DNA from 4 places in the Priestia sp. GS2 genome. Region 1 is predicted to be linked to each of the others. Evidence: riboswitches for the same ligand, from Rfam matches in the RefSeq annotation. Region 1 holds a riboswitch; each other region holds the start of a gene.
The links. Region 1 has a riboswitch for S-adenosylmethionine ahead of V2145_RS15180 (hypothetical protein). Riboswitches for the same ligand answer to the same signal wherever they lie in the genome.

Region 1 (7,771 bases):
AACGCTACGTTTGCGGAAATGAAGAAAGCACCGATGCAGTGGGTGATGTGGAGCACCATTGGCTTTGGATTATTCTACGCGCCGCTTTGCTATGCGAGTGCGTATGGCCCGAGCTGGTTAATTGCGGGAACGTGGCAAATTACGATTATCTCAGGTTCGCTTTTAGCTCCTTTATTTTATGAAACAATCCAAACGAGTAAGGGACCTATTCAAGTAAAAGGAAAAATACCTTTTAAGAGCTTAGCGATGTCGCTTATTATTTTACTCGGCGTAGCGGTTATGCAAATTGAACACGCAACAACGCTATCGCTTATGAGCGTATTGCTTTGCACATTGCCGATTTTAGTTGCTTCGTTTGCTTATCCGCTTGGCAATCGTAAGATGATGGTAATTGTATCAAATCGCCTAGATGCTTATCAGCGCGTGCTCGGAATGACCATTGCCAGCTTGCCGTTTTGGATTATCTTAGCAATTTATGGTTTATTTACTGCTGGCCCACCTAGCGCTTCACAGGTCATTCAATCGGGCTGGGTTGCTTTGTTTTCAGGCGTTATTGCGACGGTCTTATTCTTTGCAGCAACTAATATGGTTACAGGTGATATGAAAAAGCTCGGAGCAGTCGAAGCTACTCAGTCGCTTGAAGTATTGTTTGCGTTACTTGGTGAAATGATTCTGCTTGGCATGCCGCTACCTACATACGTTTCGTGTATTGGAATTATACTTGTTATTGCTGGTATGGCGTTAAATAGCTACGTATCAAGCAGGAAAGGGAATAGGGAAACCAAACCAGAAATGAAGCAAGCAACAAATCTGTAAAAGTAGATGAAAATTTTGGAGAAAAAGGCTTCATTTACGTACATTAGTGGTAAAATAGAATATATATATTCTATAAAGGAGGAATGTCAGGTGAGTGCCTTAATTGTAGGCTTAGTAGCTTCCGTTCTTTCCGTTTGTTTACTGTTTTCCAATCGTCAGAAGCGTGTTAATAAGGTCCAATCTACGCAGTCGTTACATGCACAAAATATGAACAAGCAGAGTGAGCAAGACGATTCTCTCATGTATTATATATAGGAAGCTGTTACAGTAAAAGTAGGCCGAGAAGATGTAAATGCTTCTCGGCTTTTTCTTGTGGTTTTAGTTGCGATGTGAAAGCTGGGGTCCGCACTATATAAATATTTTAAAATTGAAGCAAGCGATAATCTTAACAACTTACTTAGTAAACGTTATAGTTTCCCTTACAATCTTAGCATTATAAATTTGAAAGTGTGTTGTACCTAGTATATTTTTAACCTTTTCATTTGATAACCTTGTCTTCCAATTGACTGATACGTCCCAATCATTTAATTCGCCTATTCTATTACAAGTTAAGCTATCTATGAATATAGATCTTTCCCCGATATCAACCATTGTTTTAATAATTTCAGCTTTTATCTGAGCACTGGTTATAAATTCTTTCTTATTATATATAACTCCTTGGCTGTCATAATAAGAAGGGATTTCATTTAGCTTATTTTGATTCCAAACATAATTGTAAAAATTGAAAATAAAAGAGGTGATTTCAAATGAAGTTAACTCTTTAGGTTGTTTATATGTTTCTAAGGCTAATTTAGTTTGCATCTCCATTCTCCTGTACATTGAATATAGTATTATAAATATAAAAAACCTCTCTATTTATAAAATAGAGAGGTTACATATTCTGCAATATGCTTCTTATCTTGCAAAGTAACTAACTTTGCAGGAATTAGCACCTTTTCAAACAAATGTTTGAAGGTTGCTGGGTTTCATAGGGCCAGTCCCTCCACCTCTCTGGATAAGTAATATAAAGTTAGAGATAATTTTACCATATATAACAAACATGTAAAGTGGTCGGGAAGCAATTAACTGAAATAATTTGTTTATTTTTCACAAAAAAAGTATACTTGACACATCGGAATAATATGTTTTATTATATTAATATAAATTAAAGCACATTAAATACAATTCTTGCCGACTAGAAAGCTAGAGGCTCCCATTTGAAACTAAATGGGAGCCTCTTTATTTCTACAGAAAGGAGAATACATTATGACGTCTTTCAATCAAAAAGCGTTGGAATTAACAGAGTATGAGATTACAAGTGGAATAACCAACAGCAAATATCTTAATCTGCCAGATTTGGAGTTCTCCTTATGGTGTCAAAGGAAATATAAAGTGACTAAAGGTATATATAATGAGCTCGATTGCTGGTTTTACGAGTACGACATTGTAAATGTCCATCATCGTCGCATTTATATTCTTGCGTTTTTAGAATTTATTAAAGAACAGAGTAATGATAAAAAGAAGTATTTTCAATTCGGAGCAGGGGGGTTAAATGGTAAACTCCATCAGTTTATAAGAAATTGTGAAATAGAGAGTTACAAAATATAAGAGAGTGTTGGAAAGTTAAGCAGCGGATGAAGGGTTAGCCATGAAGTTGTAGAACTTTTGCCAAAGTAGATGGTTCAGTTGCATATTTATTTGCCTACCACTTTCTATGCTTATCATCTATTCATTTATTTGGTTCTTCAGAGCAAACGAATAAACATTACAAGGAAGCATTAGAAAATCAGCTGTTTTGGACAAAAACAAACGGATAATGGCACAGTAGTATTTAATGAAGTAGAGATACTGTGTTCTTTTCAAACAGAGGAAAGTCAGCTAATCTCAACAATCAGACCGCATATTGCAAAAATAATCTTAATCTATATTCTACTTGGTATAGCTGAGGGGGCATTGGAAGAAGCCAAGAAATATACTAAGAATGAATCAAGGCCATGGGTAACCTCAAATGTTAATCATGCAACTAATGATCCTTATATCGGTGGGCACTCAATTATAAACTACCCGAGGTTACACCATATTCTTAAATATATACCCTAATTAAAAGGAGCGATCGTTTATGTCAAGCATAGTAGTTATTTCAGGAAGTCCGACTAAGCCCTCTAGGAGTGAGGCAATAGCTTCATATTTAAAGAAATATTTTGAAAGCAAACAACACCAGGTAGAAACAATAAATGTTCGTGACCTTCCCGCAGAAGACTTGCTACATGCTAATTTTAACAGCGGAGACATCAAGTATCGTTTGTCACAAATCAAACAAGCTCAAGCTGTAATAGTCGTTAGTCCCGTGTACAAAGCTAGCTACACTGGCATTTTAAAATCCTTTTTAGATTTAATTCCTGAAAAAGGGTTAGCTGATAAGATTGTATTACCAGTCGCAACGGGTGGTTCGTTTGCACATTTATTGTCATTGGAATATGCTTTTAAGCCTCTTTTCTCAATATTAGGTAGTCAACAAATTAATAGTGGGGTTTATTTGGTTGATTCCCAAATTAGCTATCAGCATCTTGAGCTTACTTTTCTTGATGACGAAATTAAAAGACGAGTAGATACAGCTTTACAGCAACTTTCAAATCAGCTAATCGAAAACGAGTCAGGTAGGAAACAATTTTAATTTCTTGTAAAAATAAAAAGGGTTTTGTGTTTATGTAAAAGAATGTTCTTGTGTTGAAATCAAGACAAGGGGAGGAATGATTATGACGCAAAAAAGAGAGTTGAAGCTTGAAACAGTAGCTATTCATGGAGGACAGGAAGTTGATCCGACGACGTTGTCAAGAGCAGTTCCAATTTATCAAACGTCCTCGTATGTATTTCATGATAGTGAACATGCGGCTAGTTTGTTCAGCTTGCAGAATGAAGGGAATATTTATAGCCGCATTATGAATCCTACTACGGATGTGTTTGAAAAGCGAATAGCTCTACTAGAAAAAGGAACAGGAGCGCTCGCGGTAGCATCTGGCCAGTCGGCCATTACGTTTTCAATCTTAAACATTGCGTCAGCTGGCGATGAAATCGTGTCGTCATCCAGTATTTATGGAGGAACGTACAATTTATTTGCCCATACGTTAGGGAAGCTTGGCATTAAGGTGCATTTTGTGGATGCTAGTGATGTCCGTAATTTTGAACATGCGATTACGGATAAAACAAAAGCTATTTTCGCTGAAACAATCGGTAACCCTAAAGGGAATATTCTTGATATTGAAGCAGTGGCAGACGTGGCTCATCGTCATGATATTCCTTTAATCGTAGACAACACGTTTCCAACACCGTACTTACTTCGTCCCATTGAACACGGAGCAGATATTGTGGTTCACTCCGCCACGAAGTTTATAGGCGGGCACGGTAGTTCAATCGGTGGTGTCATTGTGGACAGCGGTAAGTTTGATTGGAAAAAAAGCGGGAAGTTTAAAGGTTTAACGACACCAGACCCAAGTTATCACGGAGTGGTTTACACGGACGCAGTTGGAGAAAATGCTTATATTATAAAAGCACGCGTTCAATTACTGAGAGATGTAGGAGCAGCCCTATCACCATTTAACTCTTTTTTATTTTTACAAGGGCTTGAAACCTTACATTTACGAATGGAACGTCATAGCCAAAATGCACTGGCTGTAGCTCAATTTCTCGAGCAGCATGAAGCGGTTAAATCAGTAAGTTACCCGGGTTTAGAAAGTCACTCATCTTATGTACTAGCTAAAAAATATTTGCCACAAGGCCAAGGCGCCATTATGACGTTTGAAATTAAAGGAGGAATTAAAGCAGGTCAAAAGCTTATTGATTCTGTTCAGCTATTTTCTCATTTAGCGAACGTCGGAGACTCCAAATCACTAATTATTCATCCAGCGAGTACGACACATCAACAGTTGGCTCCTGAAGAACAGATAGCAAGCGGAGTCACGCCGGGGTTGATTCGTTTATCAATTGGAACAGAAGCAATTGAAGATATTATTGATGACCTTAAGCAAGCTATAAGTTTAAGCCAAGAATAATAAAAAAAGAGCAAAAGTGTTCATGGTGGCGAACTCTTTTGCTCTTTGTATTGAGCAAATGTAATACCTTCTCTCAGTAGTGGACAGGAGAATCAACTACATTCAATGAAAATATCTTTTTTGTTTCATCTTCTCTACAATTTAAGAATCCTAGCTCTACAAATAAAGATAAGTTTTTATAAACCGTATCGAAGCTGATTTTTTTATTTGTATTCTTCAAGTGATCAATTACTTGCTGAGCAGACAGCTCGGCATTTTGGCGACTACAGAAAAAGGATAGCAATACGCGACGTTGGCTAGTAATATGATAGCCATTTCTTTTTAAAAAAGTGATATATTCTTCTTGCATCATGTATGAACTCCTCAGTATAAACTGTATGAAGCAATAAAAAATTGCTTACTATTAAAATACTTGTTTAAACAAGTATTTGTCTAGTGATATGTTTTCTAACGTTTGTACGTATCCTAGTAGTTCCTTGTTAGTATAAAACTGGAAAAAAGACAAGGCTATTCTGCATTTTTCTAAACCTATTGAATCAAAATGACGAATTGTAGTAATCAGCAGAGCTCATTTTCTTATAATTAAGAGTGACACTTAGTCATAAAGTGGACTTTACAAATGAGGTGATGAGTTTTGAAGTGGAAAAAAACAATTGGAAAAGGCGTCGTGACAGCCGCTGTGCTCTCGTTTGGCATGTGGGTTTCAGCTGGTGATGCATCTGCTCATGGGTACATACAGGAGCCGGCAAGTAGAGGGTACGTTGGATCGCTTGAAAAGCAGGTCATTGGCTGGCAAGCTGCGATGGAGAAGTACGGAAGAGTCATCGACAGTCCTCAGTCTGTAGAAGGCCTAAAAGGCTTTCCAGAACGCGGGCCTGCTGATGGGCATATCGCATCAGCAGAAGGAGGACTGGGACAAATTGATCAAGTAATGGATCGTCAAACGGCAGATGCTTGGAAAAAGCAAGATTTAAAAGGTGGGTTAAATACGTTTACGTGGAAGTACACGGCTCCCCATGCAACTTCAAAGTGGCATTATTACATTACGAAAAAGAGCTGGAATCCCAATGAACCTTTAAAACGGTCAGATTTTGAACTAATTGGTACAGTGAATCATAATGGAACACCAGCAAATACAAATTTAAGTCATAAAATTAACGTGCCAACAGATCGGAATGGCTATCACGTTATTTTAGGTGTATGGGACGTAGCGGATACACCTAATGCTTTTTATAACGTCATTGATGTGAATTTAATCAACGATGAAGCAACTGACAAAGAGCCACCGTCAGCTCCTGCAAGCGTTGAAGCGTTAAGCGTTACAGATCGAACGGTTGAGCTAAGCTGGGGTAAATCAACAGATAATCAAGGAATTAAAGAATATGAGGTTTACCGCAACGGAGAAAAGGTTGCGACAACTACCAATACAGTTTACAAAGATTCCAGCGTTATGCCGGAAACGAGCTATGAATATTATATAAAAGCTATTGACTTTTCAGGGAACAGCAGCTCTGCTAGTCGAGTAGTTGCGGTGACAACTCAAAAATTGATTGAAGATACGGAAGCTCCAACAGCTCCAAGCGGTCTTCATAGTATGAAAGAGTCAGAGAGTTCCATTGAGTTAATGTGGTCGCCATCCGAGGACCAGGTAGGCGTTAAAGAATATGCAATCTACCGTGATGGACAGCTAATTGCAACGACTTCGAATACGTACTATGTAGATAAAAACCTGCAGCCGGCTACGAACTATACGTATACGGTCTTTGCCATTGACGCAGCGGGGAACGTTTCGGCTTCAAGTTCGTCACTAGAAGTTTCGACATTAAGCAGCAATTCTTCAGCAGAAGAGTGGAGTGAAAATAAAATTTATACTGCTGGTATGGTTGTTCAGTATAAAGGACTTGAATATAAAGCGAAATACTGGACCAAAGGCAATCAGCCTGATTCATCAGATGCGTGGGAGTTAGTAAGTGATGCCGTAGTGGAATGGAATGTCCAAAAAGCCTATCCAGGTGGTTCGAAAGTAAGGTATGGAAACCGCACATATGTAGCGCAATGGTGGACGCTTGGTGATACGCCAGGTACATCAGCCGTATGGAAGTTAGTAGAATAAGATTGTAGAATCAAGGAGGACATTCGTTTCAATGAGTGTCCTTTTTCATGTCACAGATCGGTATACCAAATTTATTTTTTGTAAATTCAAAAAAATGATTGAAATCAAAAACTGAAGGTGCTTTAATAAATGTAAGCGATAACATATCACATATGTGATAACTGAAAGGTGGGTGTTATTGTGAACGTAGAACGAATCGCTCGTAAAAAAATCTCAGAGTCAATTGAAGAGCAAATTGAAGCTATGATTGCTTCAGGTCAGTTCAAGCCGGGAGAAAAGCTTCCTTCTGTGCGAGAGCTATGCACATTATTTGGTGTAGGGCGCTCATCGGTTCGCGATGCCATTACCGCGCTTAAAGGTAAAGGGATTGTTGATGTGAAACAAGGAGAAGGAACGTTTATTTGTCAGTTCGATTCATCTAAAATGTTTCAGTATACGATGCTGTTGCCAAGCGAAGAGGATGTTCGAGAACTATTTCAAGTCCGAAAGATGCTGGAGCCAGGCATTGCTGAAATGGCTGCCAAAAATCGATCTCCAGAAGATTTAAAGAAATTAAAGCTAGCCCTCTCAAAAACATTTGAAAATGATTGGGAGGCTGATTACCACTTCCATCAAGTGATTGTCCATGCAGCCGGCAATAAAATGTTAACTCAATTCATCCAGTTTATTTCCACGACCATGCAAAAAGCAATGATTGATTTTTATCAGTACATTCAACCACACGAAGCAATTTTAAAAGAGATTGCGTCACACCACTATCACATCTATGAATCCATTAAACAATCAAATTCAAAAGATGCCTACATACACATGC
Region 2 (7,771 bases), 2.0 Mb from region 1:
ACAAAAACAACCCTAGTCTACTCCTGATTCCCAATAAAAACATTCCTTTCACATATTCATCTTTTACATTCCTGTAATGACAGAATTTTCACTTATTATCAAAGTATGAATTTCCCAAACTACTTATCACTGATTATTTATATATATGAAGAAATAAACTACCCGATATTTTTTATATAAAAAAACCGCATCTTTTGTAGATACGGCTTTTTTGCTTTTATTACTAATGAAAGGAAAAATCTAATGAGATTCTTATGTAAAGCTAAAAAACAACTGATAATTTTTAGATAGTGCCCCAAACATCTTGAGCAATTTTAACGACATGACTAATTTTATTCCATTGCTCTTCTTCTGTTAGTTCATTTCCTTCTTCCGTACTTGCAAAGCCACATTGAGGACTAAGGGACAGATTTTCTAGAGGAATAGATGCACTCGCTTCTTTAATTCTTTGTTTAATAACTTCTGTATCTTCTAGCGTAGGAAACTTAGATGTTACTAGTCCTAATACAACTGTTTGGTTGTCACGTGTAAAGCTTTTTAACGGTCCAAAATCTCCTGAACGATTATCATCATATTCAAGGAAAAGTCCATCTACATGTAAGTTAGCAAAGATTGCATCGGATATAGTATCGTAGCCACCACTAGTAATGTACGTAGACCTAAAGTTCCCACGACAGATGTGCATCGTAATAATCATATCATCGGGCTTTTTAGAAATAGCGTCGTTTAAGCAATTAACTCTCGTATCAATAATATCTTTTACATCCATACCCAACTTCTCCACAACTGCATCGATACGCTCTTCAGAAACAAAATCAATCCATGAAGTGTCATCTAACTGTAAGTAGCGGCATCCTGCATCATAAAAAGCTTGAATCGCTTTTTGATAAGCAACTACCGTGTCATGATAAAACTGTTCTCTATCTCCATTATAATAAGTGTCCTCTTGAATTCGAGTAAATAGCATGTTTGGGCTTGGAATAGCAAACTTAGCAACTTGACTTCCATCACCGTATTCTTCAACGGCTTCTTTTAAAAATGTAAAATGTTCTAGCATATAATGATGGTTGAAATCTACTTTACCAACTACCTTAATTGCTTTATTTTTTGTTTTAGCACCTTTAAATTGACTAATATACTCCGTTTCAAACTCTTCTACACCCTCTAGGCCTGATAAGAAATCCAAGTGCCACCAAGCACGTCTAAATTCTCCGTCAGTGATAGATTTAAGTCCCACTTCAAGTTGTTTCTGGACAAGCTTTAAAATCTCCTGGTCCTCTACAGATTTTAAAGCCGTCTTGCTAATTCTACCATTGATATAAGCTTCTCTTGCTTCTTTGAGAGGAGTTGTTCTTAAAAAGCTCCCTACGTGATCAGCTTTAAATGGAGCTTTCACTAATGTCTTTGTCATAGTTCTATTCCCTCTTTCTATTCAAAATAAAAAACCTCATCTTAAAGATAAGAAGAGGTTAATAGTCATTATCGGTTCTTCTCCTATCTTCAAGCAAGTTGCTACTGGAATTGGCACAGTACTTAAACAGTCTGTTGCCGAGGCTTCACGGGGCCAGTCCCTCCACCTCTCGAGATAAGAATATTCAATTAATTAACTAGGAAAAATATTACACTTATTTTCTTAACCTGTCAACAAGGAATTTGAAAAATCAGAAATGAAACATTTTTCTTGTAATATTGAGGATTGATGCATATCCGAATTCATAAAAGATAAAACGTGCTCAAATATACCTTGTCACTTTACTTGTCACTTTACTTGTCTCTATCTATATGATATATGTTATAATCATGTGACCTAGGTTTTAAATAAGGAGGAACCTCACAAAGATGTTAGTTAAAGGATTACAACTATTAAAATATGTCTTTTTAATCGGAGCTGTGGTATACGGAATAATTGCTTTTCAAAACAGTGATTCCACCAACTATATTGCTTATTTACCATACATTCAGTTAATGCTAAGTTTATTTTTATTTATTGAAGCTGTTTTGACGTTTAAGGAAAGCAAACTGCATTCAGCATTTTTTCTAGTCATTTCTGTGTTCTGCTTCGCTATCTATTTTGAAGTGTAAAAAAAGCACGCTGCTCATAGCGTGCTTTTTCATTTCTCATTTCTTAAAGCGGTTACAACTTCGCCGATTGGAAGATATATTTGACTATCAAACACATAGTCATAGTGAGTTGGCTCTTTATTAATAATAATCATTGGTATCTGACCAAGTTTTCTAACTAGTAAAGGAATTTGATTAATAGGCGTTACTTGCAAAGATGAACCCATTACAATAAATAAATCGCTCTGTAAAGCTACCTCTACAGCTTCTTCAAAACAGTGAATTGAATCTCCAAACAAAACAACATTAGGCTTTAATACCTCTTCACATGACGTACAACTCGGTAATCCCGCTTTGTTTAGAAAATCTAACCCAAATTCATTTTTACACTTTTGACAATGTGCTCGCTTAATTGTTCCGTGAATTTCATATACATTCTTACTTCCTGCTTTTTGGTGCAGCCCGTCAATATTTTGTGTAATGACATGCACCGTCTTTTCTTGTCCTAATTCTGCTATAAAGTCATGGCCTGAGTTAGGTTCATATTCATGAAGTAGCTTTACACGAAAAATCTCTTTAAATAGCTCCCAGAAAAGCACCGGATCATTTCGATAAAAAGAAGTGGAAATCACATCTGAAAATTCTAAGTTCTTTCGATACAATCCATTCTGAGAGCGAAAATCAGGTATGCCTGACTCTGTACTTACTCCCGCCCCCGTAAAGAAACAAATTCGCTCTGCTTCTCCAATTTGTTTCTTTAACTCTTCAAGTTGCATATTCATTGGCTCTCTCTCCTACTTAACAATAAGTACGGGTATCTTTACATGCTGAGCAATTTTATGACTTACGCTTCCCAAAAACATTTCTTTTACTGGATTTAACCCTCGACTTCCAACTACTACAACATCAAAGTGATTGTTGTTAGCAAATTGAATAATAGTTTTAGCAGCATCTCCATGAATAAACGTAATTTCATATTCTATATTAGATTTTGCTAACACTTCTTGTGTTGTTTGGATACGCTTTTCTCTTGTTTCATCTATTCCAAGCGTATTCAACCTACTATCTCCTTCTACCGCATATATCACTTGAACAAAGCTGCGGTCAGTTAAGTTCGCTAGAGTAACCGCTTTTTCAGCTGCTCTAGCAGCGTGTTCAGAACCATCTGAAGCTAATAGAATTCGCTTGAACATGTCTTCACTCCTTTTCTATCAATTATAACAGCTCTACTAATTTTTATTCCATTGAAGAAATCGATATAAAAATTAAATTTTCTAAAAATACCCTCGCTTTTTGTGTTATACTAATAAACAGAAGTGCTATACTAAATAAAAGCTAACTAAAAGGACTGATGGCTATTATGGGTTTTGAGCTGATATGTACCTTTTGCAAAGGGCTTGGGAAAGTAATGATTATTCCTGGCATATTCTACACAAAAAAGTGTAAGCATTGCGAAGGTACTGGTTTGAAATTAAAAAAAGACGAAACTCCTCTGTAAGAAGTCTCGCCTTTATATCGTTTAGATTGATAATTCTTTTGATAGTTGATACATACGCTCATCAATATGATGAGGCTCACCTAAGATTTCCATAATATTATAATCAACAATTTCGTTTTTACGGATACCGATTGCACGCCCGCCTTTACCTTCCATTAATAACTCAACGGCGCGGCCACCAAAACGACTTCCTAACACGCGATCTTGTGCAGTTGGTGATCCACCACGCTGAATGTGACCTAGAACCGTAACGCGAGTTTCAATTCCAGCAGCTTCTTCAAGCTGTTTTGCTACTTCATTTCCTGTAGCTACACCTTCAGCAACAACAATAATACTATGTTTTTTGCCACGCTCTTGGCCTTTCTTTAGACGATCTACCATCTCTTGGAACTCATCTTTTGCTTCAGGAATTAAGATTGTTTCAGCTCCTCCAGCTAATCCAGACCATAGAGCAATATCTCCAGCATTACGTCCCATTACTTCAATAATAAACGAACGTTCATGTGAAGTAGCCGTATCGCGAATTTTATCAATCGCATCGATAACAGTATGTAAAGCTGTATCGAACCCTAGAGTAAAGTCTGTTCCTGGAATGTCATTATCAATCGTTCCTGGAATACCTACACATGGAAAACCTAGCTCAGTTAGCTTAACAGCTCCCATGTAAGATCCATCTCCACCGATTACTACTAAGCCTTCAATACCGTGTTTTTTTAGGTTTTCAATACCTTTACGGCGTCCCTCTTCTGTTTTGAACTCTGGACATCTTGCAGAATACAACATTGTTCCACCGCGTTGAATGATATCCCCAACATCACCCACTTCAAGCTTTCGAATATTTCCTTCAATTAACCCTTGATATCCTTGATAAATACCGTAAACTTCCATTCCTTCATGAATCGCTTTACGCACAACAGCACGAACCGCAGGATTCATTCCTGGAGAATCACCGCCGCTTGTTAATACACCTATTCTTTTCATTAATTTTCACCTCATCAAAAGTCAAATCAATTGACACTGTATTCTATTTTTACATTCTACATGACTACAAAGTATTTGTGTAGTAATTCACAACAGATTTCTATTATTATTTTTAAATGTCCTTACATTTTCATATGTTTTAGTTATTAACAGTTAAATATTCAATTTTTTTCTATTTTTTTAAAGAAAAATACATCTTTCTACTCGCTATAATTTTCATTTTTTTCATATTTTGTAATGAAAATGTAACGTTTTAACCTGTCGAAAGGTGTTATGATTATTTTACGAAAATTGACGGAAAATTGATGGAGGACCATTATGAAGAAACTTGTAGCAGTTTTTACCCTCGCTAGCTTTTTATTTGCTAGCCCTTTAGTTAGTCAAGCTGCGCTAGGTGATCAAACATTAAAGCAGGGCATGAGGCATCAAGATGTTCAGCAATTGCAGCAACTTTTAAAGAAAAAAGGTTATTTTACTGGCAATACAACAACTTATTTTGGCCCAGCTACATCAAATGCAGTTAAATCATTCCAGCGTAAAAATGGACTGTCTGCCGATGGAGTTGTTGGAAAAGGTACATACGCAAAGCTAGGAGTGAAAACTTCTTCACAGACTTCTACGTTTAATGCTTCAAAAGTTATTAACAAAGGAAAACAATATATAGGTGTTCCATATCGTTGGGGTGGAACAACGCCTAGCGGATTCGATTGTAGCGGCTTTATTGGTTATACTTTCAAGCAGAGCGTTGGCATTACTCTACCTCGAACTGTGGCCGAGATTTATAAAAAAGGTACTCGAGTAACAAGCTTGCAACCTGGGGACATCGTGTTTTTTCAAACATACCAAAAAGGTGCTTCACATGCTGGCATCTATATGGGCAACAATCAATTTTTACATAGCTCATCTTCAAAAGGTGTTTCAGTTGCTTCATTAAAAGATAGCTATTGGAGTAAGCGTTATATCGGTGCAAAAAGAATTCGTTAATCAAAAAAAGCCAACTTACGTTGGCTTTTTTTAACGACAAAAACTATAGTATTCATTAATGATATCTAGTACTGTTGGATACTCATCTACCCACGTAAAGTTAGTCTTCTCGTTTTGTTCTTGTTCTGTTTCTTTTTTAATTGTAATTTGCTCCACAAAATATCTCTCCCTTTTTCTGTTATATAACATATATATCGTTTTCCTTTTGTTTTATAACAAAAATTCTAAAAAAAGAAGACGTGCTAAAAGAAGCGCTCACGATTTAGTGAGCGCTTCTTTTAATCCGCTTGAATTTTAATGTAGCATGTACGATTTCTAGGGCCATCAAATTCACAAAAATAAATCCCTTGCCACGTTCCTAATAATAGACTTCCATTTTCAATAATAATTTGCTGTGAAGAACCGACGGTGCTTGCCTTTAAATGGGCTGCTGTATTTCCTTCAAAATGTTGATCTTTTTCATCAATCCAAGGATATACCTCATCAAACCTTCTAATCATGTCACGTTTTACATCTGGATCTGCATTTTCATTAATTGTGATACCAGCAGTTGTATGGGGGCAATACACCGTGACTACTCCGCTTTTCACTTTTTTTCTCTTGATTTCCGCGTTTACTTCACTTGTCACATCAACCATTTCATCACGACTACTCGTTTGAATCTTAAATGAATGTAACATGTTTTCACTTCCTTTTTTGTTAGTTAGCATAACATCTACTGAACTCGCAAAGACTAGTATATATTCTTTTTTATCGTACTGTTTTTTACTACTGAATTCAATATACGGTTAATGACATAAAGGCGGTGAAGACTTGCTCAATTCAACTTTTCAACGAGATACAGAGTATGTGGTTAAGACATTTCTAGAACTAGCAGGTGACAGCAGTGACATAGCTTCAAAAAAGCTATGGATTTCATCTACTGATTTCTTTTATATCCTTTATCTACAAGGACTTGTAGATAGCGAAAAGCTGAATCAACTAACAGAAAAGATGGTTCAGTCTAAAACCTCCTCTCCAGTCAATACACTAGATCGTTGGGATTCTTTTATCTCAACAATTGAAAGTACTGAGATTTACACATACAAGCAAGCTCTCACTTCTTTTTTCAAAGGAGAACCTTTATTATTTATTCATAATCGTACAACAGCCTACTCATTAAACATGACAATGGCTAAACAGCGTACATGGAGTGAACCAACAACTGAAAAAGTAGTGCGCGGTCCAAAGGTTGCATTAATTGAGAATTTAGAAGAAAATATCGGGATTTTAAGGCAAAGAGCCAGTGATGCAAACTTAATCGTGGAGGATGTTTTTATAGGAGAAGAGCAGCTCCATCGAACATCAATGGTTTTTCATAAAAAGCAATGTCAACCTCATATAGTGAATCAAGTTCGTGAAAAGCTTCAACACATTAACCTTAATAATGTTCAAGATTCTGGAATGATTGAAGAATTTCTCGAAGAAGCTCCGTACTCCCCTTTTCCGCAAGTCCAAAATACGGAGAGACCCGATCGCGTTTTAGCAGCTATTAATGAAGGAAGAGTTGCAATTTTTGTAGATGGTTCACCTTTTGCTCTGTTAGTACCAACAACAATTGACATGATTATGAAATCACCAGATGACTATTATGAAAGATGGTTGGCAGGTTCTCTCTTACGCCTTCTTCGCTATATTTCAATTTTCATTACGCTCTTTTTCTCAGCTATCTATATTAGCCTTGTATCGTTTCATCAAGGACTGCTTCCAACTGAGCTTGCCATTACAATTGCAGCAACGCGAGAAGACGTGCCGTTTTCACCTTTTATTGAAGCGATGGTAATGGAAGTGACCATCGAATTACTAAGGGAAGCCGGACTTCGCCTTCCAACACCTGTCGGACAAACCGTTGGATTAGTAGGAGGAGTTGTTATTGGACAAGCAGCTGTAGAAGCTCATATTGTAAGTTCCGTCATGATTATTATCGTATCCGTTACGGCAATTGCTTCTTTCACCGTTCCTCAATATGGGATTGGTTTATCTTTTCGAATTTTAAGATTTGGTTCAATGATTATTGCAGCATTCTTGGGATTATACGGAGTCACTCTTTTTTTACTTATATTAGTTACACATTTAACAAAGCTTGAAAGTTTTGGAATGGAATATTTTAAACCTTTTTACGCTAAAAACAGTAAATCATGGAAAGATTCCTACGTACGCTTACCCTTTAAAAAAGCAAATGTAACGAAGAGATAAGGAGGCATTATG
Region 3 (7,771 bases), 510 kb from region 1:
GGTGCCCAATCAATGAAATATTCAGGATTTATTTCAGATCATGATTATGAGATTGCAAAGAAGCTAGCATTTGTAATTGCTGGTGGACGCGTACCTTACGGAACAAAAGTGGATGAAGATTATTTACTAGACTTAGAGAGAGAAGCATTCTTGAGCCTAGTGGGAGAGATGAAGTCTCAGCAACGTATGCAACACATGCTAGTAAAAGGGAAGCCATTGCGTAACTAAGGGGGAGAAGGAATGAGAGAAGCGGTAATTGTAGCTGGTGCAAGAACACCGGTTGGAAAAGCGAAAAAGGGGACGCTTGCTACGGTTCGTCCTGATGATTTAGGTGCAATTACGGTAAAGGAAACGCTAAGAAGAGCCGGAGGCTATGAAGGGCCAATTGACGATTTAATTATCGGATGTGCGATGCCAGAAGCTGAACAAGGTTTGAATATGGCCCGTAATATCGGAGCATTAGCCGGGCTCCCATACACGGTCCCTGCTATCACAATCAATCGTTATTGCTCTTCAGGCTTACAAAGTATTGCCTACGGAGCAGAGCGTATTATGTTAGGGCAGGCCAAAACTGTATTGGCTGGAGGAGCAGAATCGATGAGTATGGTTCCAATGTTTGGAAACGTTGCGCGTCCAAACATACAGCTAGTAGAAAATGCACCTGAATATTATATGGGAATGGGACATACAGCAGAGCAAGTTGCTTTAAAGTATGGAATTTCACGAGAAGACCAAGATGCATTTGCTGTAAGAAGTCATCAAAAAGCAGCTCAAGCTCTTCAGGAAGGTAAGTTTAAAGATGAAATTGTTCCTGTTGAAGTGACAATGAGACGTTTAAACAGTAAAAATAAGCTGGAAGAAAACAAGGTTGTCTTTTCACAGGATGAAGGCGTACGTGAGGGAACAACAGCCGGAATCTTAAGTAAACTACGACCTGCATTTTCCGTAACGGGTTCAGTAACGGCAGGTAACTCGTCGCAAACAAGCGACGGAGCGGCAACCGTGATGCTGATGGATCGTGAACAGGCTGAAGCAGAAGGCCTTCGTCCGATAGCGAAGTTTCGCTCGTTTGCAGTTGGTGGTGTTCCACCGGAAGTGATGGGAATTGGACCGATAGCCGCGATTCCAAAAGCATTAAAATTAGCGGGGCTTGAGCTTTCAGATATTGGGTTATTTGAGTTGAATGAAGCCTTTGCATCTCAAGCATTAGGTGTTATTCGTGAGTTAAACATCGATGAAGATCGCGTGAACGTTAACGGTGGAGCAATTGCTCTAGGTCACCCACTTGGCTGCACCGGTACAAAACTAACGCTCAGTTTATTACATGAAATGAAGAGAAGAAATGAACAGTTTGGCGTTGTAACGATGTGTATTGGTGGCGGGATGGGCGCTGCTGGTGTATTTGAACTATTAGCTTAATGAAATAAGGGGGATATGGAGATGGCAAATCAAACGGAACAAACAATTAAAGGTGGTAGCTTTTTAATTAATGATCTTTCCGCAGAGCGAGTATATACACCGGAGGATTTCACAAGCGAGCATAAAATGATTGCTAAAACAACGGATGAATACGTTGAGAACGAAGTACTACCACAAGTAGAATTTTTAGAAAAACATGAGTTTGATCGCTCAGTGAAACTATTAAAGCAAGCTGGGGACCTTGGATTACTAGGAGCTGATGTTCCAGAAGAGTATGGTGGTCTTGGATTGGATAAGGTTGCATCAGCATTAATTGCTGAAAAGATGTCACGTGCAGGAGGATTCTCTATCACACACGGTGCACATGTTGGAATCGGTTCTCTACCAATCGTGCTATTTGGAACAGAAGAGCAAAAGCAAAAATATCTACCAGATTTAGCAACTGGAGGTAAGATTGCAGCGTATGCGTTAACAGAACCAGGATCAGGTTCTGATGCATTAGGAGCGAAAACTGTTGCTCGTCTAAATGCAGAAGGAACTCACTACGTGTTGAATGGTGAAAAACAATGGATTACAAACGCTGGCTTTGCTGACGTATTTGTTGTGTATGCGAAAATAGACGGAGAGCAATTTTCCGCATTTATCGTCGAACGTGATTATGCAGGTGTGTCTGTTGGTCCTGAAGAAAAGAAAATGGGTATTAAGAGTTCCTCCACACGTACCTTGATTTTAGAAGATGCACATGTGCCAAAAGAAAACGTACTTGGAGAGATTGGAAAAGGGCACATTATTGCGTTTAATATCTTAAATATTGGCCGCTATAAGCTAGGTGTAGGTGCAGTAGGAGCTGGTAAGCGTGCCATGGAGTTAACTTCTGAATACGTGAATCAACGTCAACAGTTTAAGACTCCAATTGCAAAGTTTTCGTTAACACAAGAGAAAATTGCAACAATGGCAGCTAAATTATACGCTTCTGAAAGCTCTGTTTATCGTACAGTAGGTCTCTTTGAAGATAGAATGGGTCAGTTATCAGAAGAGCAACAAAAAGATGGGAAAGAAATTGCTGCTTCAATTGCAGAGTATGCCATCGAGTGTTCATTAAATAAGGTATTTGCGACGGAAGTGCTAGATTATTTGGTTGACGAAGGAGTTCAGCTTCACGGTGGTTACGGCTTTATGAGTGAATATGAGATTGAACGCTTATACCGTGATTCTAGAATCAATCGCATCTTTGAAGGGACAAACGAAATTAATCGTTTATTGGTGCCAGGAACGTACTTACGCAAAGCCTTAAAAGGTGAACTTCCGCTTCTTCAAAAAGCGCAGTCACTACAGGAAGAGCTCATGATGCTAATGCCTGAAGAGGCTGGAGAAGGCGCGTTAGATCAATCAAAACTATTAGTTCGTAATGGTAAAAAGATTGCGCTATTATTACTTGGTTTAGCAGCTCAAAAGTATGGCAAAAAGCTTGAGGGTGAACAAGAAGTTCTAGTTAATATCTCTGACATGATTAGCAACGTATATGCAATGGAATCAGCTGTATTACGTACAGAAAAAGCGATTTTGAAAAATGGAGAAGAAAAAAATCAGCTTAAAGTAAACTATACAAAAGTATTCTGTCAAGAAGCATTCAATAAAATCGAAGCGGATGCAAAAGAAACGCTTATTGCTGTAGAAGAGGGAGATACGCTACGCATGATGCTTTCGTCATTACGTAAGCTAACTCGTCACACGCCGGTCAACGTTATTGCTGTTAAACGAGAAATTGCAAAGGTTGTATTGGAAGAAGAACGCTTTATTGTGTAATTTTAAAGTATGGAATAAGTGCTGTGTAAAGAGGAGGGGTAGACACCTTCCTTTACACAGCTTTTCTTTGTTTAAGTGAGAACTAAAATAGGTAAATTAAAGTTGAATATGTTAAAATACGAAAAAGCAAAGAGAAAGGAGGAAAAATGATGAGCGTATTATTTTATTCATACCCTAAATGTGGGACATGCCGAAAAGCAAAGCAGTGGCTAGATCAAAGTGGGGTGGCATATGAAGAAATTCATATTATTGAAAATCCCCCAACAAAAGATCAGCTGACTAGCTACTATAAAAATAGCGGGTTGCCATTAAAGAAGTTTTTTAACACAAGTGGTAAGAAATATCGTGAGTTAGGTTTAAAAGACAAAGTTGCAACAGCAAGTGATGAAGAATTACTTGAAATCCTTTCATCTGATGGGATGTTAATCAAGCGCCCTTTATTAACTGACGGTGATAAAGTAACGGTAGGATTTAAAGAAGAAGAATTTGAAACAACGTGGAAATAAATTTAAAATTCTGTGCGGATTCAAATAGAAAAAACCTCCTTTTTACGTTACACTGATAAGAGGTAGTCGTTGCTATTCGTTAGCGGCATACATAATTTATTGGAGGGATTAAGATGAGTACACCAAAAGAGTTGCGTTATTCAGAAGAGCATGAGTGGGTAAAAAACGAAGGAGAAGTTTTCCGAGTAGGAATTACACACTTTGCTCAATCTGAACTTGGTGACATTGTATTTGTTGAGCTTCCAGAAGTTGGCGATAAAGTTGAAGCAGATGAGCCGTTTGGTAGCGTAGAATCTGTAAAAACAGTATCAGAGCTATATGCACCAATTAGCGGTGAGGTTGTAGAAGTAAACGAAGAATTAAGTGACAATCCTGAGTTTGTAAACGAGTCTCCATATGAAAAAGCATGGATGGTTGTAATTAAGCCTGCTGATTCAGCAGATGTTGAGAAACTTATGACAGCTGAACAATACGATGAAATGATTAACGAAGGTTAATTGACTTCATCTTAAGACATTTCATTTGGTATATCCATAATTTGTCTTCATGTACCTATAACAAAAAGGGCACTCTATTTAGTAAACAAGCTAAAGGGGTGTCTTTTTATGTTTGAACGTAAAAAAGTTGACGTAACGGATCGAATTACAGCAAAATTTCATGAAAACGGTATGCAATTGTATGTCGATAAAGAATCGATTGGCCATGTGAATTACGGTGCAACGGGTAATGAATACAATTTAGAGTCAGGCTACACGCAGGAAAATAATAAGATTTATCAGTATGCTGACGTCCAAACTGGAACTACACAAAAGTATACGGACTGTGATTCAGAAGAGGGTTGGTGCTAAATTTAGCATGAAATCTCTGCGTGAAAGGGTGATGGCGCCAACCATATAAGGTTTGGCGCCATCAGTCTAAAATGACCGAAAATAGTCTATTCTTCAATAAAAACAGTCCATATATGTTCTTTTTACAGCAAAATCTTTTAAAAAACAGGGGAACTGTGTTACATTAACGAATATTGTATAGCATAAAGGAATAACGTTACTATACAACTGATAATTATAGGTGATGACGATGCGTTTAATAGAAATTGAAAAAGTAATTATTGTAGAAGGTAAGTCTGACAAAAAGAGAATCGAGAGCATTATTAATGAACCTATTGAGATTATTTGTACAAATGGAACCATTAGCTTGTCAAAGCTAGATGAGATTATCGATTCCACATATGATAAAGATGTGTACATCTTAGTCGATTCAGATGATTCTGGCAATAAATTACGAAAACAGTTTAAAAAAGAACTCCCAGAAGCGGAGCACCTTTATATCGATAAAATGTATCGCGAGGTAGCGGCGGCACCAAGAAATCACATTGCTACGGTGCTCTTAAGTGCTAATATAGATGTTAACGCAGAATTTTTAATATAGAAGGATGAATAACATGGAAGAATGGACAGAAGAGCAGCTAGACGAAAAGCTAAATAAAGACGAGCGTACCGTCATTTTTTTTCATACCCCCCTTTGTGGAACGTGCCAATTAGCTAAAAAAATGTTAACAGTAGCGGAGGCGGTTATTCCAGAGTTAACAATTGGAATGAGTAATTTAAATTATATGCCTGCTAAAGCTTCTTTGCTTGAAATTGAAAGTGTTCCATGCTTAATTGAATTTGAAAATGGCGAAATGAAACAGAAGCTTTATGCTTTTCACTCCGTTGAACACGTAATAGAACGTCTTAGCTAAATAAGTATTTGTTTACAAGTGTGCATGGGATTATTATCCTATGCATATTTTTGTTGACACCCTTTCTGACACATGCTAGAATCACAAACATAAATGAATGAATATTTAATGAAAACAAAATAATTTTAATAATTTGTCGTTAACTCTTATCAAGAGAGGTGGAGGGACTGTGCCCTGTGAAACCCGGCAACCGTCAGACTAACTGAAATGGTGCCAATTCCTGCAAAGCATAAGCTTTGAAAGATGAGAGAAAGGATTTAATCATAAACCTTTCTGCTCATGTGTAGAAAGGTTTTTTTATTTTCAAAAAGCAAGGACACACTAAGCAGACAGAGCAAGTCAACAAAGAAGGTGAAGAAGATGATTACGTTACAAGATGTAACAAAAATATATGATGCTAAAAGTGGAAAAGTTACGGCTGTTGATCAAGTTAATTTGTCAGTAGCAAAAGGTGAAATCTTCGGTATCATTGGATACAGTGGGGCAGGGAAAAGCTCCCTTATTCGCTTATTAAATGGTTTAGAAACACCTACTTCTGGAACTGTCGAAGTGGCAGGGAACCAAATTGGAAAGGTTAAGGGTGCTAAGCTTAGACAAGCTAGACAGGAAATTAGTATGATTTTCCAACATTTTAATTTGCTTTGGTCTCGTACCGTTCAGGAAAATATTGCGTTCCCGCTTGAAATTGCAGGTGTTTCTAAAGGTAAACGAGCAGAACGTGTAAACGAGCTTATTAAATTAGTCGGATTGGAAGGGAGAGAAAACGCCTATCCATCTCAGCTAAGCGGTGGACAAAAGCAGCGTGTAGGGATTGCAAGAGCGCTAGCCAACAACCCAAAAGTTCTATTATGCGACGAAGCAACATCAGCACTTGATCCACAAACAACAGATTCAATTTTAGATTTGTTAGTTGATATTAATGAAAAGTTAGGTTTAACGATTGTTTTAATTACTCATGAAATGCACGTTATCCGTAAAATTTGTCATCGTGTAGCCGTGATGGAAAATGGGAAAGTAGTTGAACAGGGAGAAGTACTTGAAGTGTTCCGTAAACCACAGCAAAATATTACAAAACGATTTGTACAGCAAATCTCAGAGCCAGAAGAAACGTTTGAGACAGTTGAACAGGTGAAAGAACTTTATCCGAGTGGTCAAATTGTTCAGCTTACATTTGTAGGTGGAAAAGCAGAGCAACCGCTCATTACGAGTATTTTAAAAGCGTTCGATGTCACGATTAACATTTTACAAGGGAAGGTCTCTTATACACAAACAGGCTCTTACGGAACTTTGTTTATCCATTTAGACGGTGAAAAGGTAGAGGTTAATAAAGTAATCGAGTACATCCGTGAACAACAGGTAGAAATTGAGGTGATGACGGATGCTAACTGAATTATTTCCAAACGTAACGTATGATAAGTTCAGCGCAGCAACGATTGAAACACTGTATATGACAAGTATCTCAGTCGTTGCTACCTTTATATTAGGAATTATATTAGGCCTACTTCTATTTTTAACAGGCAAAGGACAGCTTTGGGAAAACCGCTTCGTTAATATTATTATAGGAGCGTTCGTAAATATTTTTCGATCCATTCCATTTATCATCTTACTGATTTTGCTCATTCCATTTACAAAAGCGATTGTAGGAACGATGCTTGGAGCAGAAGCAGCACTGCCAGCTCTTATTGTTGGAGCAGCACCGTTTTACGCGCGTATGGTTGAAATCGGCCTTCGTGAAATTGATAAAGGTGTTATTGAAGCAGCAAAGTCAATGGGAGCTACAACAAGCACAATTATTTTTAAAGTGCTGCTTCCAGAATCAATGCCTGCTTTGATTTCCGGTTTGACGGTTACAGCAATCGCACTCATTGGCTATACGGCAATGGCTGGAGCGGTTGGAGCTGGTGGTTTAGGAAACTTAGCATATTTAGAAGGCTTCCAGCGAAATAATAGTGATGTAACCCTTGTGGCGACAGTTTTAATTTTAGTAATTGTATTTATTATCCAGTTCATTGGTGATTTTATCACATCTAAAATTGATAAACGATAAGAGGAGGAAATATATTATGAAAAAATGGGTTTCAACATTTGCTTTATCATCTGCTTTAGTTTTAGGTTTAGCTGCTTGTGGTTCATCTGGAGGCAGTGGTTCAGATTCATCAGAAGACGAGAAGAAAATTGTGGTTGGAGCGTCAAATATTCCGCATGCTGAAATTTTAGAAGAAGCAAAACCATTGTTAGAGGAAAAAGGAATTGAGTTAGACATTAAACCATTCCAAGATTATATTCTACCTAATACAGC
Region 4 (7,771 bases), 360 kb from region 1:
ATTAACGAACCTCAAGGTAGGAAGGATAAGCTTGTCTTAAAACAAAAAAATGAAATGCAAATCATTGATAAAAAAGATATTATTTTTGCTGAACGAACGGGAAGATCAACTACAATTTTTACAACAATAGGAGACTATTCTACTTATCTATCGCTAAATGATTTAGAAAAAGAGCTCAACAAGTCTCATTTCATGCGTTCACATCGTGCTTTTATTATTAATGTTCAATATGTAAAAAATTTTTCTCTCTATACGAAGCACTCTTATTCAATTTCATTTCAACAAACGAACCAAACCGCCCTAATCACTAAAAGCAATTTAGATCGTTTACAGCGGAATTTTTTCTAAAGGAGCTTTTTTATGAAGTACCTCTTATCGATAACTACTCTATGCTCCACTGTTATTTTGCTTAGCAAGCCCCTACCTGCTATCGCTCTTGCATTTATATGGACAGTAGTTTGGACCAGCGTGTATATCTATATAAAACAAGTTACGTTTGAGATTTCTATTTCATTGGTAGCATTTACTTTGTCAATTTGTATAGTAAGCGGTATATGGATTTCTGATTCCTCTATTGTGTCGCTGCTGCTGTTAGCTGTTTTATTAATTTACTATTTCGAAACGGCGAAACTCCATAAACAAATATACCTGACGAATAAGCGTGAAATGGCAGCAAGCTCTGAGCTTTCAAAGACGAACGACTCGTTTCAACAAATACGAGGAGAGCGACATGATTTTATGAAACATATAAGCGCTGTATCCTATCTTATCGATAGCAACCAATATGAAAAAGCTAATGAGTATATTAAACACTATGTCGACGCACTGTATAACACAAATACATACATGAAAGGGGAAAGCGGACATATCGCTTCAGTTCTATATCAATGGAAGCAGCAGGCAGTTCAACATAACATCGAGCTAGTATTTCAGCTTGATTACCCACTGTCACAACTTCCTATTTCAAAGCTTGATCAAATGAACTTGCTAATCAATCTTCTAGAAAACGCCTTTGATGCAGCTATCTGTACTGATAAAAAGCAGATTAAAATTACATCATTTGTAAAAAGTGGTATTTACATACTGGAAGTGACCAATTCAACCCCATCACTCTCTAATGAACTTCAGGACCAACTCTTTAAACAGTTTAATCAAACCACCAAGCTAGGTAGCCACGAAGGTCTTGGTACATTTGTCATTCATGAACTAGTTCAGCAATATAACGGTTACTTAGATTACCTTTATCAAAACCAACGATTAACCATTAAAGTTAAATTTCCAATTGTTGTTTAATTTTCTTCAATGAATTTGCTATTAATGGTACAAACTAATGATGCATACTAGAAAAAATTCATCCTATGAAATCCTATGTAAAATAATATTCTTTTTTAATTAAATGTCTTGCATTTATCTCTAAAAACGAATATTATATATCATGTTGCTTTTAATGTTCGTTATTTTTGGAGGTACTTATGTTTAAGTTACGAGAAGCTAACACGAATGCTAAAACAGAGGTTTTAGCTGGAATTACTACATTTTTAACAATGGTTTATATCGTGGTTGTAAACCCTGTAATTTTATCAGATGCAGGTGTACCATTTGATCAAGTATTTATGGCAACCATCATTTCAGCTGTGATTGGTACACTGTGGATGGCACTTGCCGCTAATTATCCAATTGCAATTGCGCCAGGTATGGGATTAAACGCATATTTTGCATACTCTGTTGTCGGTTCACACGGTAACATCGATTATAGAATTGCTTTTGCGGCCGTGTTTGTCGCAGGTCTTATTTTCGTTATTTTGTCGCTCACGCCGTTTCGTGAGAAATTAATTGAAGCCATTCCAGGAAACTTAAAGCATGGAATTACAGCTGGTATTGGCCTTTTCATCGCCTTTGTCGGCCTTCGTTCAGCAGGTATTATTGTCGCAAACGAATCCAATCTTGTTGGCTTAGGAGATCTTCAATCTCCTGGCGTTGTACTTACTTTAGTTGGATTGGCTATTACGATTGCGTTATACGCAATGAATATCAACGGCGCGTTGTTTTTCGGTATGCTCATTACAGCCGTTATCGCCCTTTTCACAGGTCAACTTTCTTTTGACCAAGGATTTGTATCTGCCCCTTCTCTACCAGAAGGACTTTTAATTACAAACCCGCTAACTGCGTTTGGTGACGTTATTCAGCATGGTTTGTATGCTGTTGTATTTTCTTTCTTACTAGTAACCATTTTTGATACGACAGGTACAATGATTGGTGTAGCACAGCAAGCAGGATTAATGAAAGATAACCATATGCCAAAAGCACGTCAAGCTCTTCTTGCAGATTCTTTCGGTACATCAATTGGTGCAATGTTTGGAACAAGCCCAACAACTGCTTTCATTGAATCTTCAGCTGGTGTTGCTGCCGGTGGACGTACAGGCTTAACTGGCGTAACCGTAGCTCTTTTATTCATTGTTGCTGCATTCTTCAGTCCGCTTGTAAGCGCCGTTTCAGGTATTGCAGCGATTACGTCTCCGGCTTTAATCATTGTAGGTAGCTTAATGATGGGCTCTATTGCAAAGATTAACTGGAGTGAGTTTGATGAAGCATTTCCTGCGTTTCTTGTCATCTTAACAATGCCTCTGACATCAAGCATTGCAACTGGAATTGCGCTAGGATTTATCTCACATCCACTAATGAAGATTGTAAAAGGTAAAGCAAAAGAGGTTCATCCACTTGTTTATGTATTTGCTGTCTTATTCTTATATCAACTTGTGTTTTTACCACATTAAAAGCGGTGCTTATGCATCGCTTTTTATTTTGAGATCCATTGGATTTAAGTGGCATCTCTTTCGTTATTTGGTATACTGAATATACAGAAAACGTCTTCATTGAAAGGAGCTTCACATGAAAAAACAGCTTGGCACGCTTATGTTTGTCTTATTTATGATCTTTGTCGGATTCGGCATCATTATTCCGATTGTGCCAGAAGTCATTCGCACAACTGGAGCTAGCTCGGTTAACCTTGGACTTTTAATGGCAAGCTATTCCATCGCATCTTTTCTAACCGCTCCATTTTGGGGGAGTCTATCTGACCGAAAAGGTAGAAGACCCGTTCTTCTGACGGGCTTAGTTGGATTTAGCGCTAGTTTCTTTATTTTTTCATTTGCTAATGACTCACTCGTTCTGATGTACATATCACGTATTCTTGGAGGTTTATTTGCCGGAGCGGTTATTCCATGTGCATTTGCTTACGCTTCTGATATTACTACGGAAGAAAATCGTACAAAAGCAATGGGGCTTTTAGGAATGACGATTGGGCTTGGCTTTATTTTTGGACCGGCGTTAGGTGGATTGCTATCGTCCGTGAGCTTATTTTTCCCGTTTACCATTTCAGGGATATTAGCACTGATTATGACAACCTTTGCTTTTTTCGCACTGCCAGAATCACTGCAGCGAGAAAAGATTTCTCAGGAAAAGAAAACTACGCTGCAAGATTTCAATACGGATTTTAAAGGCGCAATGAAGTATTTATATTTACTCTCCTTTTTTGGAACGTTTACGCTTGCTGGCCTTGAAGCAACTTTTCAATTTTTTCAAATTGAACGAATTGATGTAACCCCTACCATGATCGGCTGGATGTTTATGGCGAGTGGACTTACGCAAGCTGTTATTCAAGGCGGCGTTTTACAGCGCTTTAAGCAAGGAAATGAAAAAAAATTAATTGCTGTTGGGTTAATTGTCTCAGCTGTCGGATTTGCGTCCATTTTATTTTCATCCAATTTATTTAACGCAACGGTTTTTCTTTGCATCTTTACGGCTGGTAATGCCCTTATTCGCCCTTGTGTACTCGCTCTGATTACCCTTAAAACGAATATTGGCTACGGGTCAGCTTCAGGTATTAATTCATCAATGGATAGCTTAGGAAGGATTTTCGGGCCTCTGATGGGAGCTTTCGCTTTTGAACTAAACAGCATGTATCCATTTTTGATTGGAGCGATATTAACATTTAGTGCGCTCCTTCTGCTTCAGCGTCATATTACACTGGATTATTCACCCAATGAAATAACGCCTAGCTCTTAAAAAGAAAAGACTTTAGTCTTATTGGCTAAAGTCTTTTCTTTTTAAGAACATATAAGCAAAACTAAAACCAGCGCCAATCTTTCATTTCGACACTGCTTTTTAAAACGTAACTGCTTCAGTGTATACGACCTCTTTGTTCTTATCGAATATTTTCACCATATACTTACTATCCAATGCTTCTTCAATTGAAAAGAATTGAGCGATTCATCTTTTGCTAATTCAAGAGAATCAAGTAGTTCGCCTTTGTCTCCGTATAAGTTCACTTTTTTTACATGAGGTACTTTTTCTAAGGAGCGCATTACTCCTATGTAGTTACCTTGCTTTCCTTCCAATGTATTAATTATACTATCTTCCATTCCCTTTTCGAATTTCAGATTGGCGTGACCGTCAAATTCAATAACGCCAAATGTGTGATTGGCTGTTTCGTAAAAAGCTAGCAATACGCTTTCACTAGGTTGCGGCGTTGTTTACAGAAGCACGTTTAATTTTTCTAATTATTTATATTCATTAAATTCCTCCGTTAATTTCTCTTGTTGGTTACTGCATGCTGATAGACATAGAAGAGAGAGGGTGAACAAACGTCCAAATAGCTTTTTGAGACGAAACCTCCACTTTTAATTACCTTAATAACAATATTTTTACATAAATTAAAAAATATGTTTTTTATATAACTTTTATACGCTGAAAATGGAAGAACTTCTTTGGCCTTTGTTCATAAAAGATTTATACTAACGTCATAGCACAAAGGAGGTTTTTTGATGGATATTTACTTTGATCATCTCGTTCATTTCTCCCCAGACCCTCATCAAGCTCAGCGTGATATGAAAGCACATGGCATACAAGTAATTGAAGGAGGGCAGCACGAAAGCTGGGGAACATATAATACCCTCGCTTACTTTCAACTTTCTTACATTGAATGGTTAAGTTTTCATTCACTGAATACACCACCTGGTGCCACCAATACTCCACTGATTCATCGCTTACACCAAGAACAAACTTCTACAGGACAATTTGGACACTTGGCATTTCGCACCTCAAATCTACACATGCTTCAACAACAGCTTTATGAAAAAGGGTTTCACATGGATACAATTATTGATGCTTCTCGTAAAACAAAAAATGGAGAGCTCTTGAAGTGGAAAATGGGCTTTCTAAAAGATCCTAACCCATCCTCTCTTCCTTTGCCCTTTTTTATCGAGTGGGAGCAAAGCGATCAAGAGCGCATAAAATCCCTGCAATCTGCATTTGCTCATCCATTAGGCTACCTTCATATGGATGCTATATACTGCGCTGTACACGATGTCAAGGCCACTGCTAGGAAGTGGGCTCACTTATTGGATGCTAACATGGGGGAGAGTTACAACGACCCATCGCTTCAAGCTACCTGCCTAAAGCTATATACAAATGATGTAACATTCATTTTTTCCCAAGCAAACCAAGGCATTGTAAACGATACGTTATATAAAGTCGGCGAGCGACCTTTTATTGTAAAATGCACAAATAGCAACGTGGAAACTAACTGTAAGGTTCAAGGCGGGACGTTTTGGTTCAGAAAATAACGAAAGAGCTTATATCGCGTTTCTCGCTCGATATAAGCTCTTTTTTCTTTGGCGACTTATTCCTTCAGCACATAAGAAAAAGCGTAGAAACGAGCTCCTACACTTTTATTCATCGTCCTCTAAGAAGTCCAGTACGCGATCAATAAATTGTTCGCTACCTTCATCATTTCCATGTTCAATCAACAGCTCCATGCTAAACCTCCTTTTTAAATTGTTCGAATATTCTTGTTTTATACCTTACCACAATTTCAAACAAGTTGTAACGGTTATTTTGTGTAAAAATTTCGACAAATACCCTCCCTTTTCAACGAAAAACGAAAAGAAAGAAGATAAGCATCTTACCATGATTGTAGACATGACTGCAATTGATATGAATACAGCTTTAAGCGTATGTACCTTTTAGCCATCCAACTCGCTTCAATTTTGCTATGCAAGCTTCTTTTAAGTCTTCTTCTGTGTAGCTCTCCACTACTTTGCAATCAATTCCAATAGCGTACGTATCTTTCTCGCTCTTCACGACAATTTCGTAAAACGTCTCAAGCTTTCTACAGGTAAAATCATTAATTTCCCTCAATTGCTTTAAAACATCGTTTAGTACTTCTTCATGATTCTTTATAATTGTTTGTGTCATCCGTATCTCTCCTTCTACTAAAATTAAAAAAGCTCATTTTGCTTTAGATGCAAAATGAGCTTTCACCCGTCTTATCACCCAAAGCTAATGCTTTGCTGGTAGGAGCACCTTACATTGGTAGGTTGCTGTGGAGTCGTAGAGCCAGATCTCTCGTCCACTCGTGATAACTTTTTAAATTAGATTTCATTATACCAAATATCTCCTGTTTAGCAAGGATATTTTTTAAATTTTTCTTTTTTTCAGTTTTGTCACTCTTTTTAATCTATGCGTAGTAAAGCAAGAATATTTTCTTTTCTTTACGTAAAAACTAATAAAAAACGTGATGTAAGTCATTAATTAAGCTCTCAGCCTTTTTTTCTGATTATTCTTTCATTTGACCAAACTCTACCTTTGCTTATAAAATGAAGATTTGTAGAAAGGAGCACGAAAAACTATATGTATACGTATCAAATTGGCAATCAAACAATTGACTACAAAATTAAAGTCGTTCCAAATAAAACCGATATTACGGTCCAAATTTGTGACAATGAAGGGGTAACCGTAATTATCCCACGAGGCCTAAACGAGCACAACGTTCGCTCTGTTATTTCTCGTAAAGCGACTTGGATTTTAAAACAACTCAACGGTGGTAACCAACCAACTGAAACAAAAAAACCGGCTGCAAAAAAAGCTGAAAAAGCAAAAGCTGAGAACAAACCTACAGCTGCACCTAAAGCAAAAACGGCATCTTTTGAAAACGATGACAAATTTTCATATTTAGGCCGTCAATATCGCTTAAACATTGTTCGTGATGATGTTGAGCAACCTGAGATGACGTTCCGCGCTAAATTTATCGCAACAGTGCCATCATCTTGGTCTGAACAAGAAACAAACGAAGGAATTCAAAGCCTTTTAACAGAATGGTACCAAGGACGAGCAGGTGAAAAATTCAACGAAGCATTAAAAGCAGTGAAAAAGCAAGCAGCAGATGCACCTGACTCTGTAGCGTGGAAGGAACTGCAAGATACATATGCAACGATGGAAAACGGTGAGCTAGTATTAAACTGGCGTCTACTTCTAGCACCATTAACAACAATTGAATATGTGATTGCTTCACAATTTACAGATGCAGACTCATTATTTGAAGATGCAACAGAGCGTAAACAATGGTTAGAAGAAAACAGCTTACAAGCATTCTAATCAGCTAACAGCAAAACACCCATCCTAAACCAAACAAAGGATGGGTGTTTTTTTTACAATTTGTGTTTTATTAAAACTTAATGATAATAAAAAATGTTTATAGTTGAATAATATAGGTTAAGTATATGTAAAGGCAGTATAAAATTTAATTTTGCTCCTTTATCTATCTTCAGAAAGGATGTGCACCTAATGAAAGGACAAAGCTTTTTCATTTTAGGTCTTATTTTCGCTCTTATTATTGCTATCTTAGCTGTCATTAACAATGAGCCAGTTCAATTTAACTACGTCTTTGGCTCACAAGACTGGCCACTTATTTTAATTATTTTAACATCTGCTG

Region 2: another riboswitch for S-adenosylmethionine. It lies ahead of V2145_RS05110 (5-methyltetrahydropteroyltriglutamate--homocysteine S-methyltransferase); the one in region 1 lies ahead of V2145_RS15180 (hypothetical protein).
Region 3: another riboswitch for S-adenosylmethionine. It lies ahead of V2145_RS17900 (methionine ABC transporter ATP-binding protein); the one in region 1 lies ahead of V2145_RS15180 (hypothetical protein).
Region 4: another riboswitch for S-adenosylmethionine. It lies ahead of V2145_RS13475 (hypothetical protein); the one in region 1 lies ahead of V2145_RS15180 (hypothetical protein).

Annotation. Positions count from the first base shown of each region.
Region 1 covers NZ_JAZGJX010000001.1:2,981,341-2,989,111, reverse strand. Annotated here, with positions in the region: gene V2145_RS15190 (DMT family transporter) at 1-816, shown strand, start outside; gene V2145_RS15185 (hypothetical protein) at 907-1,071, shown strand; gene V2145_RS15180 (hypothetical protein) at 1,210-1,617, opposite strand; SAM riboswitch class I at 1,708-1,817, opposite strand; gene V2145_RS15175 (hypothetical protein) at 2,062-2,403, shown strand; gene ssuE (NADPH-dependent FMN reductase) at 2,915-3,469, shown strand; gene V2145_RS15165 (homocysteine synthase) at 3,552-4,844, shown strand; gene V2145_RS15160 (Fur family transcriptional regulator) at 4,918-5,196, opposite strand; gene V2145_RS15155 (lytic polysaccharide monooxygenase) at 5,479-6,957, shown strand; gene V2145_RS15150 (FadR/GntR family transcriptional regulator) at 7,138-7,771, shown strand, end outside.
Region 2 covers NZ_JAZGJX010000001.1:984,962-992,732, reverse strand. Annotated here, with positions in the region: gene V2145_RS05110 (5-methyltetrahydropteroyltriglutamate--homocysteine S-methyltransferase) at 284-1,411, opposite strand; SAM riboswitch class I at 1,492-1,592, opposite strand; gene V2145_RS05105 (hypothetical protein) at 1,840-2,082, shown strand; gene V2145_RS05100 (NAD-dependent protein deacylase) at 2,112-2,843, opposite strand; gene V2145_RS05095 (universal stress protein) at 2,856-3,254, opposite strand; gene pfkA (6-phosphofructokinase) at 3,581-4,540, opposite strand; gene V2145_RS05085 (C40 family peptidase) at 4,859-5,524, shown strand; gene V2145_RS05080 (hypothetical protein) at 5,555-5,680, opposite strand; gene V2145_RS05075 (secondary thiamine-phosphate synthase enzyme YjbQ) at 5,803-6,204, opposite strand; gene V2145_RS05070 (spore germination protein) at 6,338-7,759, shown strand; gene V2145_RS05065 (GerAB/ArcD/ProY family transporter) at 7,769-7,771, shown strand, end outside.
Region 3 covers NZ_JAZGJX010000001.1:3,489,953-3,497,723, reverse strand. Annotated here, with positions in the region: gene V2145_RS17940 (3-hydroxyacyl-CoA dehydrogenase/enoyl-CoA hydratase family protein) at 1-228, shown strand, start outside; gene V2145_RS17935 (acetyl-CoA C-acetyltransferase) at 241-1,419, shown strand; gene V2145_RS17930 (acyl-CoA dehydrogenase family protein) at 1,441-3,225, shown strand; gene V2145_RS17925 (arsenate reductase family protein) at 3,375-3,731, shown strand; gene gcvH (glycine cleavage system protein GcvH) at 3,845-4,228, shown strand; gene V2145_RS17915 (YusG family protein) at 4,337-4,579, shown strand; gene V2145_RS17910 (toprim domain-containing protein) at 4,809-5,159, shown strand; gene V2145_RS17905 (thioredoxin family protein) at 5,173-5,472, shown strand; SAM riboswitch class I at 5,616-5,722, shown strand; gene V2145_RS17900 (methionine ABC transporter ATP-binding protein) at 5,833-6,861, shown strand; gene V2145_RS17895 (methionine ABC transporter permease) at 6,851-7,519, shown strand; gene V2145_RS17890 (MetQ/NlpA family ABC transporter substrate-binding protein) at 7,536-7,771, shown strand, end outside.
Region 4 covers NZ_JAZGJX010000001.1:2,617,450-2,625,220, forward strand. Annotated here, with positions in the region: gene V2145_RS13445 (LytR/AlgR family response regulator transcription factor) at 1-348, shown strand, start outside; gene V2145_RS13450 (sensor histidine kinase) at 361-1,293, shown strand; gene V2145_RS13455 (NCS2 family permease) at 1,473-2,774, shown strand; gene V2145_RS13460 (MFS transporter) at 2,890-4,065, shown strand; gene V2145_RS13465 (hypothetical protein) at 4,218-4,505, opposite strand; gene V2145_RS13470 (VOC family protein) at 4,824-5,624, shown strand; gene V2145_RS13475 (hypothetical protein) at 6,007-6,255, opposite strand; SAM riboswitch class I at 6,324-6,425, opposite strand; gene V2145_RS13480 (M48 family metallopeptidase) at 6,691-7,434, shown strand; gene V2145_RS13485 (LapA family protein) at 7,624-7,771, shown strand, end outside.